Regions from separate parts of the Streptomyces sp. R-74717 genome, predicted to be linked through region 2. Evidence: riboswitches for the same ligand, from Rfam matches in the RefSeq annotation. Region 2 holds a riboswitch; each other region holds the start of a gene.
What was found. Region 2 has a riboswitch for thiamine pyrophosphate ahead of NRF20_RS13370 (thiamine ABC transporter substrate binding subunit). Riboswitches for the same ligand answer to the same signal wherever they lie in the genome.

Region 1 (3,908 bases), 4.1 Mb from region 2:
GCGCCTCCGACGAGGGCGATCGACGCCGAGGCCATGGAGATTCCGCGCAGCGCGCGGGCCCATCTGTGTCGAAACATGCGCATCCTTCGAAGAGACATGAAATGAGCACCCTAAAAGATGCACAGTGCACTAACTTTCGCCTCTCCCCAAGGGGTCGTCCACATGGCGGACGTCAACGTCCGTTACCCGTAGGCCTACTGACGAGTCGCCGACTTCAGCGGTACGGACGGGTCACCGGCCCGCTCCGGATCGAGCCGTGCCCCCGCCTCGATGAGCTTGCGCCCCTGCGCCAGATCGCGTGGCCGGCCGACGGCGAGGACCGCGACCAGGACGCCGCCCCGCAGCCAGCACACCGACCAGGAGGGACCGGCCGGATCGCCGCGCCACAGCAGGGTGTCGGCGCTCCCGTGGTGGCCCGCGTACTGCACGAACCGGTCGAACTGCTCGGACCAGAAGTACGGCACGGGGTCGTACGTCTGCGGCGCCGGGCCGTCCTCGGCCACCGCCCCGATGATGTTGGCGGCGGCGGTCCGAGGGCCCTGGAGGGCATTGTCCCAGTGGTGGATGAGAAGGCGTTCGCCGTACCGCAAGGAGGGGAACGAGGCGCAGTCACCGACCGCGTACACATCGGGGAGCGAGGTGCGCAGCGCCCCGTCGGCGGTCACCGATCCGTCGGGGCCGAGCGCGATGCCGGAGCCGGCCAGCCAGCCCGTGGCGGGCCGTGCGCCGATTCCGACGACGACCGCCCCGGCCGGGATCGTGCGGCCGTCCGCGAGGATCACCCGGCCGGGTTCGATGCGGGCGACCCGGGCTCCGGTGAGGAGTCCGGCGCCGCTCTCGGCGTACCAGGCGGCCATCGGGGTGGCGACCTCGGCGGGCATGACGCCCGCGAGGGGCCGGTCGGCGGCCTCGACGACGGTGACCTCGCAGCCCGCGGCGCGGGCCGCGGTGGCGAACTCGGCGCCGATCCAGCCCGCGCCGACGACCACGACGCTGTGCTGCCCGTCGAGTACGGGCCGCAGCCGTGCCGCGTCGTCGAGGGTGCGCAGCAGATGGACGCCGGGAACGCCCTCGGCGCCGGGCAGGACGACCGGTTCGGCGCCGGTCGCGATCACCAGGACGTCGTATGCAACGGGTCCTGACGGGGTGTCCAGCTCATGCGCGTCCGGCCGCACACCGGTGACTTCGCGGCCCAGCTGCAGATCGATGTCCAGCGCCTCGAAGTCGACGTCGAAGGCGGAGTCCTCGGCCTTGCCGAGCAGTACCGCCTTGGACAGCGGGGGCCGGTCGTAGGGCTGGTGCGGTTCGGCGCCGATCAGGGCGACGGAGCCGGTGAAGCCCTGTTCCCGCAGGGCCACCGCCGTCTGCACACCGGCCATGCCCGCGCCGACGATGACGACGCGGCGCCCTGCCTGCCGGTCCGGCTGCTCTGACTGCTGCTGCTCGCTCACCCGTACACCTTAAGCACCTGACGGATCGTCAGGAAAGGGGGGAGCTCTTCGACCGTGCTCGTCCCGCTGCCCTGCAACTCGGTGCACAACTGCTCGACCAGCGCCCGGTTTTGGTGAACATGGGCACGATCGAGTGAACGGCGTGACGATCTGTGGGTATGCCCGGCTGGGTGTGCGTAACGTGTGTGGCGCGATCTGGGACGCCGGGTGTGGCGTCGTCAGCAGTCGGGGCCCGTATCACCGGAGTGATGGTTCGGGGCCTCCTCGTCGCCTCTGGCCACACCCACCCAGGTCGTGGGGATTCCGCCCACCTGGGACGGACCGCATACGGGATATGCGTCGCCGCCCAGGACGCGAAAGCGGAGGACCAGCGCACCCAAGACCGTTCGGGGCGTGCCGGTGGGACAGGACCCGTTCCTGCTCACTGCCCAGGAACGGTTTAGGGTGGCCAACGTAAAACACTCGCGGGAGCCCGGACGCACCGGGCTGAGAGGGAGGCTGGGCGGCCTCCGACCGTACGAACCTGATCCGGGTCATGCCGGCGAAGGGAGGGGTTGGGCACCCATGCGTTCTTCTCGGAACGGAAACGGATCCGACGTCCTTGTCATCGGGGGCGGGATCATCGGTCTGGTGACCGCCTGGCGGGCCGCGCAACGCGGACTGCGCACCGCGGTCGCCGATCCTGAACCGGGTGGCGGAGCCGCCCGGGTGGCGGCCGGCATGCTGGCCGCCGTCACCGAACTCCACTACGGCGAACAGATGCTGCTCGGCCTCAATGTCGCCTCGGCCGCCCGCTATCCGGCCTTCGCGGCCGAGCTGGAGGCGGCGAGCGGACAGGAGACCGGCTTCCGCACCTGCGGCACCCTGGCCGTCGCGCTGGACTCCGACGACCGTGCCCATCTGCGGGAACTGCACGTCCTGCAACAGCGTTCGGGCCTGGAGTCGGAGTGGCTCACCGGCCGCGAATGCCGCCGCCTGGAGCCGATGCTCGCGCCGGGCGTCCGCGGCGGTCTGCGGGTCGACGGCGACCACCAGATCGATCCCCGCCGGCTGGCCGCCGCACTGCTGACCGCCTGCGAGCGGGCCGGGGTGGTCTTCCACCGCGGCTGGGTGGAGCGCCTGACGGTGATACGCGACCGGGCCGCCGGAGCCGTGCTCGCCGGGGGTACGGAGCTCGCCGCCGACCAGGTCGTGCTCGCCGCGGGCAGCCTCAGCGGCCGGCTCCCGGGGCTGCCGGACGAGATCGTGCCGCAGGTCCGGCCGGTGAAGGGGCAGGTGCTGCGGCTGACCGTGCCCGCCGCGTACGCACCGTTCCTCACCCGGACGGTCCGGGCCGTGGTCCGGGGCAGCCACGTCTATCTCGTACCGCGCGAGAACGGCGAACTGGTCGTCGGCGCCACCAGCGAGGAGATGGGCTGGGACACCACCGTCACCGCGGGCGGCGTCTACGAGCTGCTGCGGGACGCCCACGAGCTGGTGCCCGGCATCACCGAGCTGCCGCTCACCGAGACCCGGGCCGGCCTGCGCCCCGCCTCCCCCGACAACTCCCCGCTGCTCGGCCCCACCGCCCTGCCCAGCCTCCACCTCGCCACCGGCCACCACCGCAACGGGGTGCTGCTGACCCCCGTCACCGGTGACGTCATGGCAGAGCTCCTCACCACAGGCGAGGTGCCCGAGGTGGCCCGCCCCTTCACCCCGCACCGTTTCTCGTCCGCCGCCGTCCGGGTACGTCAGGAGCAGCCCGCATGACCGATCCAGCGCCCCTCTCCGGGCCCGCGCCCCTCTCCGTGTCCGTGAACGGCGAGGTCCGCCTCCTCGCCGCGGGCACCACCCTGGACACCCTTGTCGCCACCCTGACCGCCACGCACTCCGGCGTCGCGGCCGCCGTCAACGAGACCGTCGTCCCACGCAGCCGGTGGTCCACCGCGACGCTCGCCGACGGCGACCGGATCGAAGTTCTCACCGCGGTCCAGGGAGGCTGACCATGTCCGACGATCTCTTCACCCTCGGCGACACCGTCTTCGGCTCCCGGCTGATCATGGGAACCGGCGGGGCGCCCAGCCTCGACGTGCTGGAACGCTCCCTGACCGCCTCCGGCACCGAGCTCACCACCGTCGCGATGCGCCGCCTCGATCCGACCGTGCAGGGCTCGGTGCTCTCCGTGCTCCAGAGGCTCTCCATCCGCGTGCTGCCGAACACAGCGGGCTGCTTCACCGCGGGCGAGGCCGTGCTGACCGCCCGGCTGGCCCGCGAGGCGCTCGGCACCACCTGGATCAAGCTGGAGGTGGTGGCCGACGAGCGGACCCTGTTGCCCGACCCGATCGAGCTGCTGGACGCCGCGGAGACTCTGGTGGACGACGGCTTCACCGTGCTGCCGTACACCAATGACGACCCGGTACTGGCCCGCAGGCTCCAGGACGTGGGGTGCGCGGCGATCATGCCGCTCGGCTCCCCCAT
Region 2 (3,908 bases):
GGTGGTCTGGCTGCTGCTGGTGCTGTTCGTGGGTTCCGGCTGATCCCCGAGCTCTACTGTCCTGACCTGGGCTTTTACGAGTGAGGGTCCGTTGTCCACAGGGCGGCGGGCCCTCACCGTTCTGTCTGCGACACTGGATGAACCATGCCTAAGCCCGGAGAACTCACTTTCGTCGCGCCCCGCGGAGCCAAGAAGCCGCCGCGACATCTCGCCGACCTCACGCCCGCCGAGCGCAAGGAAGCCGTCGCCGCGATCGGCGAGAAGCCGTTCCGCGCCCAGCAGCTGTCACAGCACTACTTCGCGCGGTACGCGCACGACCCGGCCGAGTGGACCAACATCCCGGCCGGTTCGCGGGACAAGCTCGCCGAGGCGATGTTCCCCGACCTGATGTCGGTGGTCCGCCACATCAGCTGTGACGACGACACCACCCGTAAGACGCTGTGGAAGCTGCACGACGGGACGCTCGTCGAGTCTGTCCTGATGCGCTACCCGGAGCGGGTGACGATGTGCATCTCGTCGCAGGCGGGATGCGGGATGAACTGCCCGTTCTGTGCGACGGGGCAGGCCGGTCTCGACCGCAATCTGTCGACCGCGGAGATCGTCCACCAGATCGTGGACGGCATGCGCGCGCTGCGCGACGGGGAGGTCCCCGGTGGTCCGGCGCGGCTCTCCAACATCGTCTTCATGGGCATGGGCGAGCCGCTCGCCAACTACAACCGGGTGGTCGGCGCGATCCGCCGGCTGACCGACCCGGAGCCGGACGGGCTGGGGCTCTCGCAGCGCGGGATCACCGTCTCCACCGTGGGCCTGGTGCCCGCGATGCTCCGTTTCGCCGACGAGGGCTTCAAGTGCCGTCTTGCCGTCTCCCTGCACGCACCGGACGACGAGCTGCGCGACACGCTCGTCCCCGTGAACACGCGCTGGAAGGTGGGCGAGGTGCTGGACGCCGCGTGGGAGTACGCGGAGAAGTCCGGCCGCCGCATCTCCATCGAGTACGCGCTGATCCGGGACATCAACGACCAGGCGTGGCGCGGTGACCGGCTCGGCCGGCTTCTCAAGGGCAAGCGGGTGCACGTCAATTTGATCCCGCTGAACCCGACGCCCGGCTCCAAGTGGACCGCCTCGCGGCCCGAGGACGAGAAGGCTTTCGTCGAGGCGATCGCGGCACACGGAGTGCCGGTCACCGTGCGGGACACCCGCGGCCAGGAGATCGACGGGGCCTGTGGGCAGCTGGCGGCAGCCGAGCGCTGAGGCCGGAACGGCCCGTGTAACCTGGGCCTGAAATCAACTTCATATTCCGACAGGGGAGCGCCACAGCGCTGAGAGTGCGGCACCGAGAACAGGTCGGCCGCAGACCCTCTGAACCTCGCCCGGGTCATTCCGGGTAGGAAGTTCGGTCATCAACTCATGCTGTTGCGCCCTGCCCGCTTCCCCAGGGGCGGGGCCGCGTCTCTTCCTGGCCAAAACCCAGGAGGAATCCACAATGAGCACCACGCGCAGAACCAAGCGGCTTGCGGCGACGGCTGTCGTCGGCGCGCTCGGCGTCACGGCACTTGCCGGATGCGGGAGTTCCGACACGTCGGACTCCGGTTCCGGCGGCACGAAGAGCTCCGGTTCGAAGACCGTGACTCTCGTCAGCCATGACTCCTTCAACGCCTCCAAGGATGTGCTCAAGGAGTTCACGGAGGAGACCGGCTACACCGTCAAGGTGCTGAAGAGCGGCGACGCGGGTGTCGCGCTCAACCAGGAGATCCTGACCAAGGGCTCCCCCCGCGGCGATGTGTTCTTCGGCGTCGACAACACACTGCTCTCCCGCGCTCTCGACAGCGGTCTCTTCACGCCGTACGAGGCGAAGGGCCTCGACCAGGTGGCGGCAGGCACCCAACTGGACGCCGAGCACCGGGTCACCCCGATCGACACCGGCGACATCTGCATCAACTACGACAAGAAGTACTTCGCCGACAAGAAGCTCGCGCCGCCGCAGTCCTTCGACGACCTGGCGAAGCCCGCGTACAAGAACCTCCTCGTCACCGAGAACGCCGGGACCTCCTCGCCCGGCCTCGGCTTCCTCCTCGGCACCGTCGCCACTTACGGCGAGAAGGGCTACCAGGACTACTGGAAGAAGCTGAAGAGCAACGGCGTCAAGGTCGTCGACGGCTGGGAGCAGGCGTACAACGAGGAGTTCTCCGGCTCCGCGGGCGGAAAGAAGGCCAAGGCCGACCGGCCGCTCGTCGTCTCGTACGCCTCCAGCCCGCCCGTCGAGGTGCTGTACGCGAAGCCGCAGCCGGCCGAGGCCCCGACCGGGGTCGCCACCGGGACCTGCTTCCGTCAGATCGAGTTCGCGGGTCTGCTGAACGGTGCGAAGAACGAGGCGGGCGGCAAGGCCCTGCTGGACTTCCTGATCAGCAAGAAGTTCCAGGAGGACATGCCGCTCAACATGTTCGTGAACCCGGTCACCAAGAGCGCGGAACTGCCGGAACTCTTCACGAAGTTCGGCGCGACGGTGGACAAGCCGACGACCGTCGCCCCCGACGAGATCTCCAAGAACCGTGAGCAGTGGGTCCAGTCGTGGTCCTCGCTCGTAGTGAAGTAGCGAAGACTCCCGTACGCGGAACGGACGCGTGCGGGAAGGGCGAGCACGGGAAGAGCAAGCACGGGGAGGGGCCGCGCGGAAAGAGGCCGCGCGCCCGCTCCGGGCACGCGAACCTGGCGCGCGCAAAGGCGTGGCGGGGGAGCGCGGTGCGGCTCGGCCTGATGGCCGTGCCCGTCGCGTTCTTCGCGCTGTTCTTCGCCTACCCCGTCGCCGCGATCGTCGGCCGCGGGCTGAAGGTCGACGGCGTCTGGCAGTTCGGCCGGATCGGCGAGGTGCTGACCCGGCCGGACATCCGCGACGTCCTCTGGTTCACCACCTGGCAGGCGCTCGCCTCGACCGCGCTGACCCTGCTGATCGCGCTGCCCGGCGCCTATGTCTTCGCCCGCTTCGACTTCCCCGGCAAACAACTGCTGCGGGCGGTCGTCACCGTGCCGTTCGTCCTGCCGACCGTCGTCGTCGGGACCGCCTTCCTGGCGCTGCTGGGACGCGGCGGGTTCCTCGATGAACTCTGGGGCGTACGGCTCGACACCACCGTCTGGGCAATTCTGCTCGCCCATGTCTTCTTCAACTACGCGGTGGTCGTGCGGACCGTGGGCGGGCTGTGGTCACAGCTCGACCCACGGCAGGAGGAGGCCGCCCGGGTGCTGGGTGCCGGACGGTTCGCCGCCTGGCGGCGGGTCACCCTGCCGGCCCTCGCGCCCGCCGTGGCCGCCGCCGCGCTGATGGTCTTCCTCTTCACCTTCACCTCCTTCGGGGTCGTACAGATCCTCGGCGGCCCGGGGTACTCCACGCTGGAGGTGGAGATCTACCGGCAGACCGCCCAACTGCTCGCCCTGCCGACAGCCGCCGTGCTGACGCTGGTGCAGTTCGCCGCGGTCGGCGCGATCCTCGCCGTCCACGCGTGGACCGTACGGCGCAGGGAGACCGCGCTGAAGCTGGTCGACCCGGCACAGACCGCCCGCAGGCCGCGCGGCGCCGGGCAGTGGGCGCTGCTCTGCGGGGTGCTGCTGACGGTACTCGTGCTGATATTGCTGCCGCTCGGGGTGCTGGTCGAGCGCTCGCTGGACACACCCGGCGGCCATGGCTTCGACTTCTACCGCGCCCTGCGGTCCGCCGACGCCGGTGGCGGTACGTTCCTGGTCGCCCCGCTCGAAGCGATCTGGAACTCAACTCAGTACGCACTGGTCGCGACCGTCATCGCGCTGGTCATCGGCGGGCTCGCCGCCGCGGCGCTGACCCGGCGCGCGGGGCGGCTCGTCCGCGGCTTCGACGCCTTGCTGATGCTGCCGCTCGGGGTGTCCGCGGTCACCGTCGG
Region 3 (3,908 bases), 2.0 Mb from region 2:
CGGATCCTCGCCGAGGAACAGAACGCCGGCTGAGGAGGACGGCGCCGTCGGCCGGCCCGTCGGTCGAACGCAACACCTGCCGAATGGGTGAATCGCTCTCCGTAAGGAGGCGTTCAAGGCTTCGTCCTACGACGACGGCCCTTCCCGGTCCGTACGGGTGCCGAAGCTCCGGCTTCCGCGCCGACCCCTGTGCGGTCCGCGGAGACGACCAGCGCCGCGAGCACCGTCGTCACCGGCACTGAGGCGACCAGTCCGATCGAACCGACCAGCGTTCGTACGATCTCCTCCGCCACCAACTCGCTGTTGGTCACCGTCCCCACGCTGCTCTGGGCGATCGAGAACAGCAGCAGCAGCGGCAGTGCGGCGCCCGCGTAGGCGAGCACCAGCGTATTGACGACCGAGGCGATGTGATCGCGCCCGATCCTGATCCCCGCACGGTAGAGCCCCCGAGCACCCATCGTCGGGTTCGCCTGGTGCAGCTCCCAGACTGCCGATGTCTGGGTGACCGTCACATCGTCGAGCACCCCGAGCGAGCCGATGATGACACCGGCCAGCAGCAGACCGCTCATGTCGATGTGCGGGTACAGGCCGTGGATGAGGCCGGTGCTGTCGTCGGTGTTGCCGGTCAGGCTCGCCCAGCCGATGAAGAGCGATCCGAGCAGCCCGATCAGCAGCAATGAGATGAGTGTGCCGATCACCGCGACCGACGTGCGGGCGGTCAGGCCGTGGCACATGTAGAGCGCGATCAGCATGATCGCACTGGCCCCGACCACCGCGACGAGCAGTGGATTCGAGCCTTGGAGGATGGCCGGGAGGATGAACAGGGTCAGCACGGCGAACGACACGGCGAGCGCGACCAGTGCCATCACCCCACGCATCCTGCCCACCGCGATCACGACCAGGGCGAAGATCCCGGCCAGCAGCGTCATCGGGAACTTCCGGTTCACATCCGTCACCGAGTACTGCAGATCATGGGGCGCGTCGGGGGCGTACGCCACGACCACGCCCTGCCCTTCGTGCAACTGACGGGGTGCGTCCGGCTGGACGATCTCGACGAAGGTCCGGCCCTTGTCGTGACCGGTCGTCACCTCTACGGTGGCCTTCTCGCACAGCCCGGGCCCGTTCCCCGACGGTGGGGTGGTCGCGCCGCTGATGGGTGTCTGGGCGGCGTTCACGTCCTTGCAGTCCACCTTGTCGATATTCACCACCTTTCCCTGCTGGGTCTGCCGGTCGAAGCCGACACCGGTCCGCTCGTGCGGGGGCGCGCCGCCCGGCCAGAGCACCACCAGGCCGACTACGACCGCGGTGGCGAACGGGATCAGCACGGCCGCGATGACCTTGCGCAGATGTTTGGAGACGGGCGCGGCAGGGCCATGGCTGTGCGAGTGGCCGTGCGGTTCGGGGTCGGTATGGGGGGACGTCACCGGCCGATCATCGCAAGGAGAGAAGGGCCCTCTGTTCATTACGCCGGACAGGGCGCTAGCGTGGAGGAACCTTTGCACACGCGGGAGCTCGGAGCACCGGGCTGAGAGGGCGCTGATATCCGTACATCCGTACGGGAGAGGCTGCGCCGACCGCCGAACCTGTTACCGGGTAATGCCGGCGTAGGGAGTAGGTCTCATGACCACATCGGACGCACGCACGCCTGCCTCGAACCAGAGCGACGAGGCCGGGAAGTCCATCGGTTGGCACAAGGGGTATGTCCAGGGCTCACGCCCGGACCTCCGGGTGCCGGTCCGTCAGGTGCACCTCACCAACGGCAAGGACGTGACGCTGTACGACACGTCGGGCCCCTACACCGATCCCACCACCGATACCGATGTCCGTCGCGGACTCGCACCGCTGCGGGAGAACTGGATCATCGCGCGCGGCGACACCGAGGAGTACCCGGGCCGCCCCGCCCGCCCCGAGGACGACGGGCTCAAGCACACCTCGCCGCGAATGGGGTCTCCCCTGATCGAGCGAAGTCGAGAGCTTGGGGAAGGGCTGCGCAACCTCGACGCGGTCTTCCCCGGCCGCCCGCGCCTGCCCCGCCGCAGCCGGGACGGGCAGCCGGTGACCCAGCTCGCGTACGCCCGCCGGGGCGAGATCACCCCGGAGATGGAGTACGTGGCGATCCGGGAGAACGTCGAACCCGAGGTGGTGCGCGAGGAGATCGCCGCGGGCCGGGCCGTGCTGCCGGCCAACGTCAACCACCCCGAGATCGAGCCGATGATCATCGGTAAGCGGTTCCTGGTGAAGGTCAATGCCAACATCGGCAACTCCGCGGTGACGTCCTCCATCGAGGAGGAGGTGGAGAAGATGACATGGGCGACGCGCTGGGGCGCCGACACGGTCATGGACCTTTCCACCGGCCGCAACATTCACACCACCCGTGAGTGGGTTCTGCGCAACTCCCCCGTGCCGATCGGCACCGTTCCCCTCTACCAGGCCCTCGAAAAGGTCGACGGCCGGGCCGAGGAGCTGACCTGGGAGATCTACAAGGACACCGTCATCGAGCAGGCCGAGCAAGGCGTCGACTACATGACGGTCCACGCCGGCGTGCGCCTGCCCTACGTACCGCTGACCGCCCGCCGCAAGACGGGCATCGTCTCCCGCGGCGGCTCGATCATGGCGGCGTGGTGCCTCGCGCACCACAAGGAGTCGTTCCTGTACGAGCACTTCGAGGAGCTCTGCGAGATCCTCGCCGCGTACGACGTGACGTACTCGCTGGGCGACGGGCTGCGCCCAGGCTCGATCGCCGACGCCAACGACGAGGCCCAGTTCGCCGAACTGCGCACGCTCGGTGAGCTGAACACGATCGCCAAGCGATTCGGCGTCCAGACCATGATCGAGGGCCCGGGCCATGTCCCGATGCACAAGATCAAGGAGAACATCGACCTCCAGCAGGAGATCTGCGAGGAGGCGCCGTTCTACACGCTCGGCCCGCTGACCACCGATGTCGCCCCGGCGTACGACCACATCACCTCGGGCATCGGTGCGGCGATGATCGCATGGTGGGGCACGGCGATGCTCTGCTATGTCACGCCCAAGGAGCACCTCGGCTTGCCCAACCGGGACGATGTGAAGACCGGCGTCATCACGTACAAGATCGCGGCCCATGCGGCGGACCTCGCCAAGGGGCACCCGGGGGCTCAGGACTGGGACGACGCGCTCTCCGATGCCCGTTTCGAATTCCGCTGGGAGGACCAGTTCAATCTGGCTCTCGACCCGGTCACGGCCCGGGAGTTCCACGACGAGACGCTGCCGGCCGAGCCGGCGAAGACGGCGCACTTCTGCTCGATGTGCGGCCCGAAGTTCTGCTCGATGAAGATCAGCAGAAGCATCACAGAGCAGTTCGGAGGTGACGCCAGCTCGACGCCTGAAGAGATCGAGGCCGGGATGCTGGAGAAGTCGAAGGAGTTCGCGGCGGCAGGCAACCGTGTGTACCTGCCGCTCGCGGAGACGGGCGGCAGGTCGGCCGGCTGACCCGGCCGCCTCAGCGGAGGGGGGCCCGCCAGGCCACCAGTCCCGGCTGGCCCGCCTCCGCGAAACCCACCGCGAACGGCTTGTCGCCGTCGTCCGTCACCAGGTGGATGCTGCACTCCGTCACGCTGTCGCCCGGCGGGATCGTCCGGGCGACCCAGTCGGACGGACAGCCGGGGATCTTCGTGTCGAGGACGAAGGGGGTCTTCCCCCATATCTGCCGACCGCCCTCGGTGAGCAGGCGGACGTGGTCGGCCTGGTCGGCGTAGAGGTCTTTCGGGCCGGTGTTGGTGTAGGTGACCGACACGTAGTACGGGACGCCGCGCCGCTCCTTCTCGTTGAGGTTGAGGTCCAGACCCGCGAGGTCGGCCGCGCTGCCCCGGCGTACGGACACCAGCGTGGCGGGCAGTTCGAGGACGCCGTCCTCGTGGGCGTCCCACCGG
Region 4 (3,908 bases), 6.5 Mb from region 2:
CCCACGACCCGTTCCACCTGGCCAAGCGCCTCAGGCCGATCCCCGTCCACCTGTCCTGCGGTGACGGCACCACCGGCCCCTTGGACCCGCCGGGCACCACGAGCGCGCTCGAGGCGGACTTCAACAGGCAGAACCATGCCCTTGCGAGCGAGCTCGAACGCCAGGGCGCGAAGCACGTGACCACCCACTTCTACGGACCGGGGACCCACGGCTGGGCGTACTGGCAGCGTGAGTTGCACTCCTCGCTGCCGATGCTGCTCCACGCCTTGCGGGCCGACGGCTGAACGGCCGTGTGCCGAGATCAGCCGCCCGGGCATCCCCGCCGCGCCATGGCCGGCCGTGTATGGGACGAGCCCCCGGCCGGGCAAGGGAGATCGTGGGACCGTCACCGGTTGCGGCGATCTCGTCTGCATGCTGTGCCAGTTCCACCACCGGCTCGGTCCGGGTGTCCCGCCCCCGAAACCGCCCATCGCCCCGCGTCCGCTGTAAAGATTCAGTCCATGAACGACAGCACCCCTGCCCAGAGGGCCCGCGAGCTGCTCACCCAGGCATCCCAGCACCCGGTTGCCAGTCCTCAGCGCGACGCACTGGTGGCCGAAGCAGCCGTGTGGGCACGGCTGGAGCATGCAGCCGTCATGGAGCGTCACACGGCCGCAGCGGTCGACATCGAGTCCGCCCTGGCCTCTTTCGCCGACCCCGTGCAGAAACTCGGCAGCGAGCTCGGCAACCTGACCGAGCACATCAAGCTCAGCCAGAAGTGAGCGAGCACGTGGAGGAGGGCAGCGCGGTGGGCATGTGCTGCGATGACGGTGAGGCGCTGGGGCAGGCCGCGCGGCGGGCTGCCCTTCGAAACCGCTGAACGCCGACTCGCGGAAGGCTCCGTCCTTGCGCTGGGCACCGACGGCCTCCTCCAGGCACCGGACCCGGAGCCGACGCAGGGCCAGATCAGCTGCCCCGTAGCATGGCCGGCCCCGCACGACCGCTCGAGCAGCTCTGCGATGCCGACCACCCTGCTGTCCGGGCCCCGATCCGGTGACGCGGCCCTGCTCATTGCCCGCCCCCGCCCTCTGCAGGCAGGACGGGCCGTACGCTGGGAGCTGCCGGTCGACCCCGCGCAGGTCGCCCGCGCCCGTACCCTCACCACCCGTCAGCTTGCTGACCGGGGCCTGAAACCACCCGTGCTCAGCACTGAACTGATGGTCAGTGAGCTGGTCTTCGACAACGCCATCCGGCACGTGCGCGGCCGGCTCTCCCTGAGCCTCATCCGCGCCGAAGTCCTCATCTGCGAGGTCTCCGACGGCAGTCTCAGCGCTTCGCACCTGCGCCGCGCGCATCAGCGACGAGGGCGGCCGCGGGGGTGACCCGGCTCATCTCCCGTTGGAGCGCCACTCCGACTACGACGGCAAGCCCATCAGGGCCGAGCGACCACTTGCTCCTGTCGGAGATCCTTTCGGAGCACCGGTCCCGGCGATGTGAGAGCCGGAGCGATCGGGTTAGTCTGTCCGTCGCACCGGACACGGGGTGCCCCATCCGAGGGCTGAGATCACACCCGTCGAACCTGAACCAGTTCGTACTGGCGGAGGGATGTCTTCCATGCCTTTGGCGCATGTATCCGGCGGGCTGCCCGCCGACGGCCGGCAGACCGCCTTCGACGGACGGATGCCGACGGCCCCCGGCGACCTCCGTGTCGAAGCGCACGGTATAGAGCCGGTCCCCGAGAGCAACCGCTACGGCGGTCCCGGGCGCCTGTTCACCGTATGGTTCGCTCCCAATCTGACCATGACCGGCGTGTTCACCGGCACCGTCGGCATCGCCCTCGGCCTGGACTTCGCAGCGGCGCTCACCGCCGTCGTATTGGGCACCGTCCTCGGCGCGATACCCACCGCCTACCTGGGCACCTGGGGGAGCCAGACCGGTGCCGGGCAGCTGTCGCTGGCCCGGCTCGCCTTCGGCCGCGGCGTGGCGGTGCCCGGCATCCTGCAGTGGCTGTCCTCGGTCGCCTGGGACGCGCTGATCGGGCTGTTCGGCGGGGACGCGCTTGCGCGGCTGTGCGGCTGGCCGTTCTGGCTCGGTGTCCTGGTCATGCTGGTGGCCCAGGGAGCCCTCGGCGTGCTGGGCTACGAGGCCATCCACCGGCTTCAGATCGTCATGACCTTCGTGCTCGCTGCCGCGTTCGTGCTGATCGCCTGGCGGCTGCTCGACGGTGTCCACCCCGCCGGCACCGGGACCGCGCACGGGGCCGACCAGGTCGGCGCGTCCGTCCTGACCAGCACCATCGCGCTGAGTCTGACCCTGTCCTGGGCTCCGTACGCCAGCGACTTCAGCCGCTACCTGCCGCGCACCACCTCGCGCCCACGCATGTTCTGGTGCACGCTGCTCGGCCTTGTGGGGTCCTTCGTCGCCGTCCAGACACTCGGCCTGTGGGGTGCCTCGGTGCTGACCGACCAGACCGCCGCGGGCGTGGACGAGCTGCTGGGCGCGTTCGGGCTGCTCGCCGTGGCGCTGGCGGCCCTCAGCAGCAACGCCATGAACGATGTGCGGCCCGCGGCCGGAGGCGTCACCGCCGTGCAGATCCAGGAGAAGCACGCCGCCGGGAGGGAGTTCCTGCGGACGGTCCTGGAGGTGGCTGCCGTCGTCCCCGAACGGGTGGCGCTGATCACCAACGACCGGGTGGACGTGTTCCTGGCGGCCCGGGCAGCCGGGGCGCGCGTCACCGGGGTCCACGTCGGCCGGTCGGATCTGCCGCCGGCCGCGGTACGCGAACTGATCGGTGAGCACGCGGTCCTGGGCCTGAGCGCCGCCACCCCCGACGAACTGCGCGCCGCCGCCGAGGACCCGGCACGCGTCCACCACATCGGCATCGGCGCGCTGCACGTGACCCGGACCAAGGCGGATGCCCCGGCCGCACTCGGCCATGACGGTTTCGCCCGCCTCGCCCGGCTCAGCGATTTGCCGGCCGTGGCCATCGGCGGCGTCACTCCGGCCGACCTGCCACGCCTGCGGGATGCCGGGGCGGCGGGTGCCGCCGCCGTCTCCGGTATCTGCGCCGCCGAGGATCCCCGAGCAGCGGCCCGGGCCTACGCCCGGGCATGGACCCGCAACCGAGAGGAGAGCCACGCATGACCGCGCCGCCCCGCGTGCTGACGATCGCCGGATCCGACTCCGGCGGAGGAGCCGGAATCCAGGCCGACCTGAAGACCATGCTGGCGCTCGGCGCCCACGGCATGAGCGTGCTCACGGCTGTCACGGCACAGAACTCCCTGGGCGTGCAGGGTGCATGGGACCTCCCCGTGGAGGCGGTGCGCGCGCAGTACCGCAGTGTCGTGGACGACATCGGTGTCCAGGCGGTCAAGACGGGGATGCTCTCCTCGCCCGAGCTGGTCACGGTGGTCGCCGGGCTGTTGTCGGACGTGGCGGCCCCGGTCGTCGTGGACCCGGTGAGTGTGTCCAAGCACGGCGACAAGCTGCTGGCCGACGACGCGCTGGATGCCGTACGGACCACGCTGCTGCCGGTCGCGACGGTGGCCACGCCGAATCTCGACGAGGTCGCGCAGCTCACCGGCATCACGGCGACGGACGAAGCAGGCATGCGCCGCGCCGCCACGCGGCTGCTCACGTACGGGCCCCGCTGGGTGGTGGTGAAGGGCGGCCACCTGCCGGGCGAGGCGGCGGACCTGCTGACGGACGGCGAGGAGGAGCACTGGCTGCGCGCCCCGCGGTACGACAACCGGCATACCCACGGCACGGGCTGCACGCTCGCCTCGGCCATCGCGGTGGGCCTGGCGCAGGGCCATCCCGTACCGGATGCAGTACGCCGGGCCAAGGACTACGTCACTGCGGCGATCGCGGCGGGGTTCGCGCTGGGGGCCGGCATCGGGCCGGTGGACCACGGCTGGCGGATCCGCGCG

Region 1: it holds a riboswitch for thiamine pyrophosphate, as region 2 does, so the genes downstream of both, thiO (glycine oxidase ThiO) here and NRF20_RS13370 (thiamine ABC transporter substrate binding subunit) in region 2, are expected to answer to the same signal.
Region 3: it holds a riboswitch for thiamine pyrophosphate, as region 2 does, so the genes downstream of both, thiC (phosphomethylpyrimidine synthase ThiC) here and NRF20_RS13370 (thiamine ABC transporter substrate binding subunit) in region 2, are expected to answer to the same signal.
Region 4: it holds a riboswitch for thiamine pyrophosphate, as region 2 does, so the genes downstream of both, NRF20_RS42725 (thiamine phosphate synthase) here and NRF20_RS13370 (thiamine ABC transporter substrate binding subunit) in region 2, are expected to answer to the same signal.

The regions. Positions count from the first base shown of each region.
Region 1 is NZ_CP102361.1:7,113,060-7,116,967, reverse strand. Features, by position in the region: gene NRF20_RS32615 (peptide-N4-asparagine amidase) at 1-77, opposite strand, end outside; gene NRF20_RS32610 (NAD(P)/FAD-dependent oxidoreductase) at 195-1,451, opposite strand; TPP riboswitch at 1,906-2,019, shown strand; gene thiO (glycine oxidase ThiO) at 2,016-3,200, shown strand; gene thiS (sulfur carrier protein ThiS) at 3,197-3,433, shown strand; gene NRF20_RS32595 (thiazole synthase) at 3,436-3,908, shown strand, end outside.
Region 2 is NZ_CP102361.1:3,000,804-3,004,711, reverse strand. Features, by position in the region: gene NRF20_RS13380 (phosphatidate cytidylyltransferase) at 1-43, shown strand, start outside; gene rlmN (23S rRNA (adenine(2503)-C(2))-methyltransferase RlmN) at 145-1,251, shown strand; TPP riboswitch at 1,293-1,409, shown strand; gene NRF20_RS13370 (thiamine ABC transporter substrate binding subunit) at 1,484-2,593, shown strand; gene NRF20_RS13365 (ABC transporter permease) at 2,755-3,908, shown strand, end outside.
Region 3 is NZ_CP102361.1:5,003,895-5,007,802, reverse strand. Features, by position in the region: gene NRF20_RS22825 (SsgA family sporulation/cell division regulator) at 1-33, shown strand, start outside; gene NRF20_RS22820 (YibE/F family protein) at 114-1,424, opposite strand; TPP riboswitch at 1,495-1,628, shown strand; gene thiC (phosphomethylpyrimidine synthase ThiC) at 1,621-3,468, shown strand; gene NRF20_RS22810 (hypothetical protein) at 3,479-3,908, opposite strand, start outside.
Region 4 is NZ_CP102361.1:9,453,719-9,457,626, forward strand. Features, by position in the region: gene NRF20_RS42710 (alpha/beta hydrolase) at 1-284, shown strand, start outside; gene NRF20_RS42715 (hypothetical protein) at 501-761, shown strand; gene NRF20_RS42720 (hypothetical protein) at 804-1,361, shown strand; TPP riboswitch at 1,508-1,602, shown strand; gene NRF20_RS42725 (thiamine phosphate synthase) at 1,594-3,123, shown strand; gene thiD (bifunctional hydroxymethylpyrimidine kinase/phosphomethylpyrimidine kinase) at 3,120-3,908, shown strand, end outside.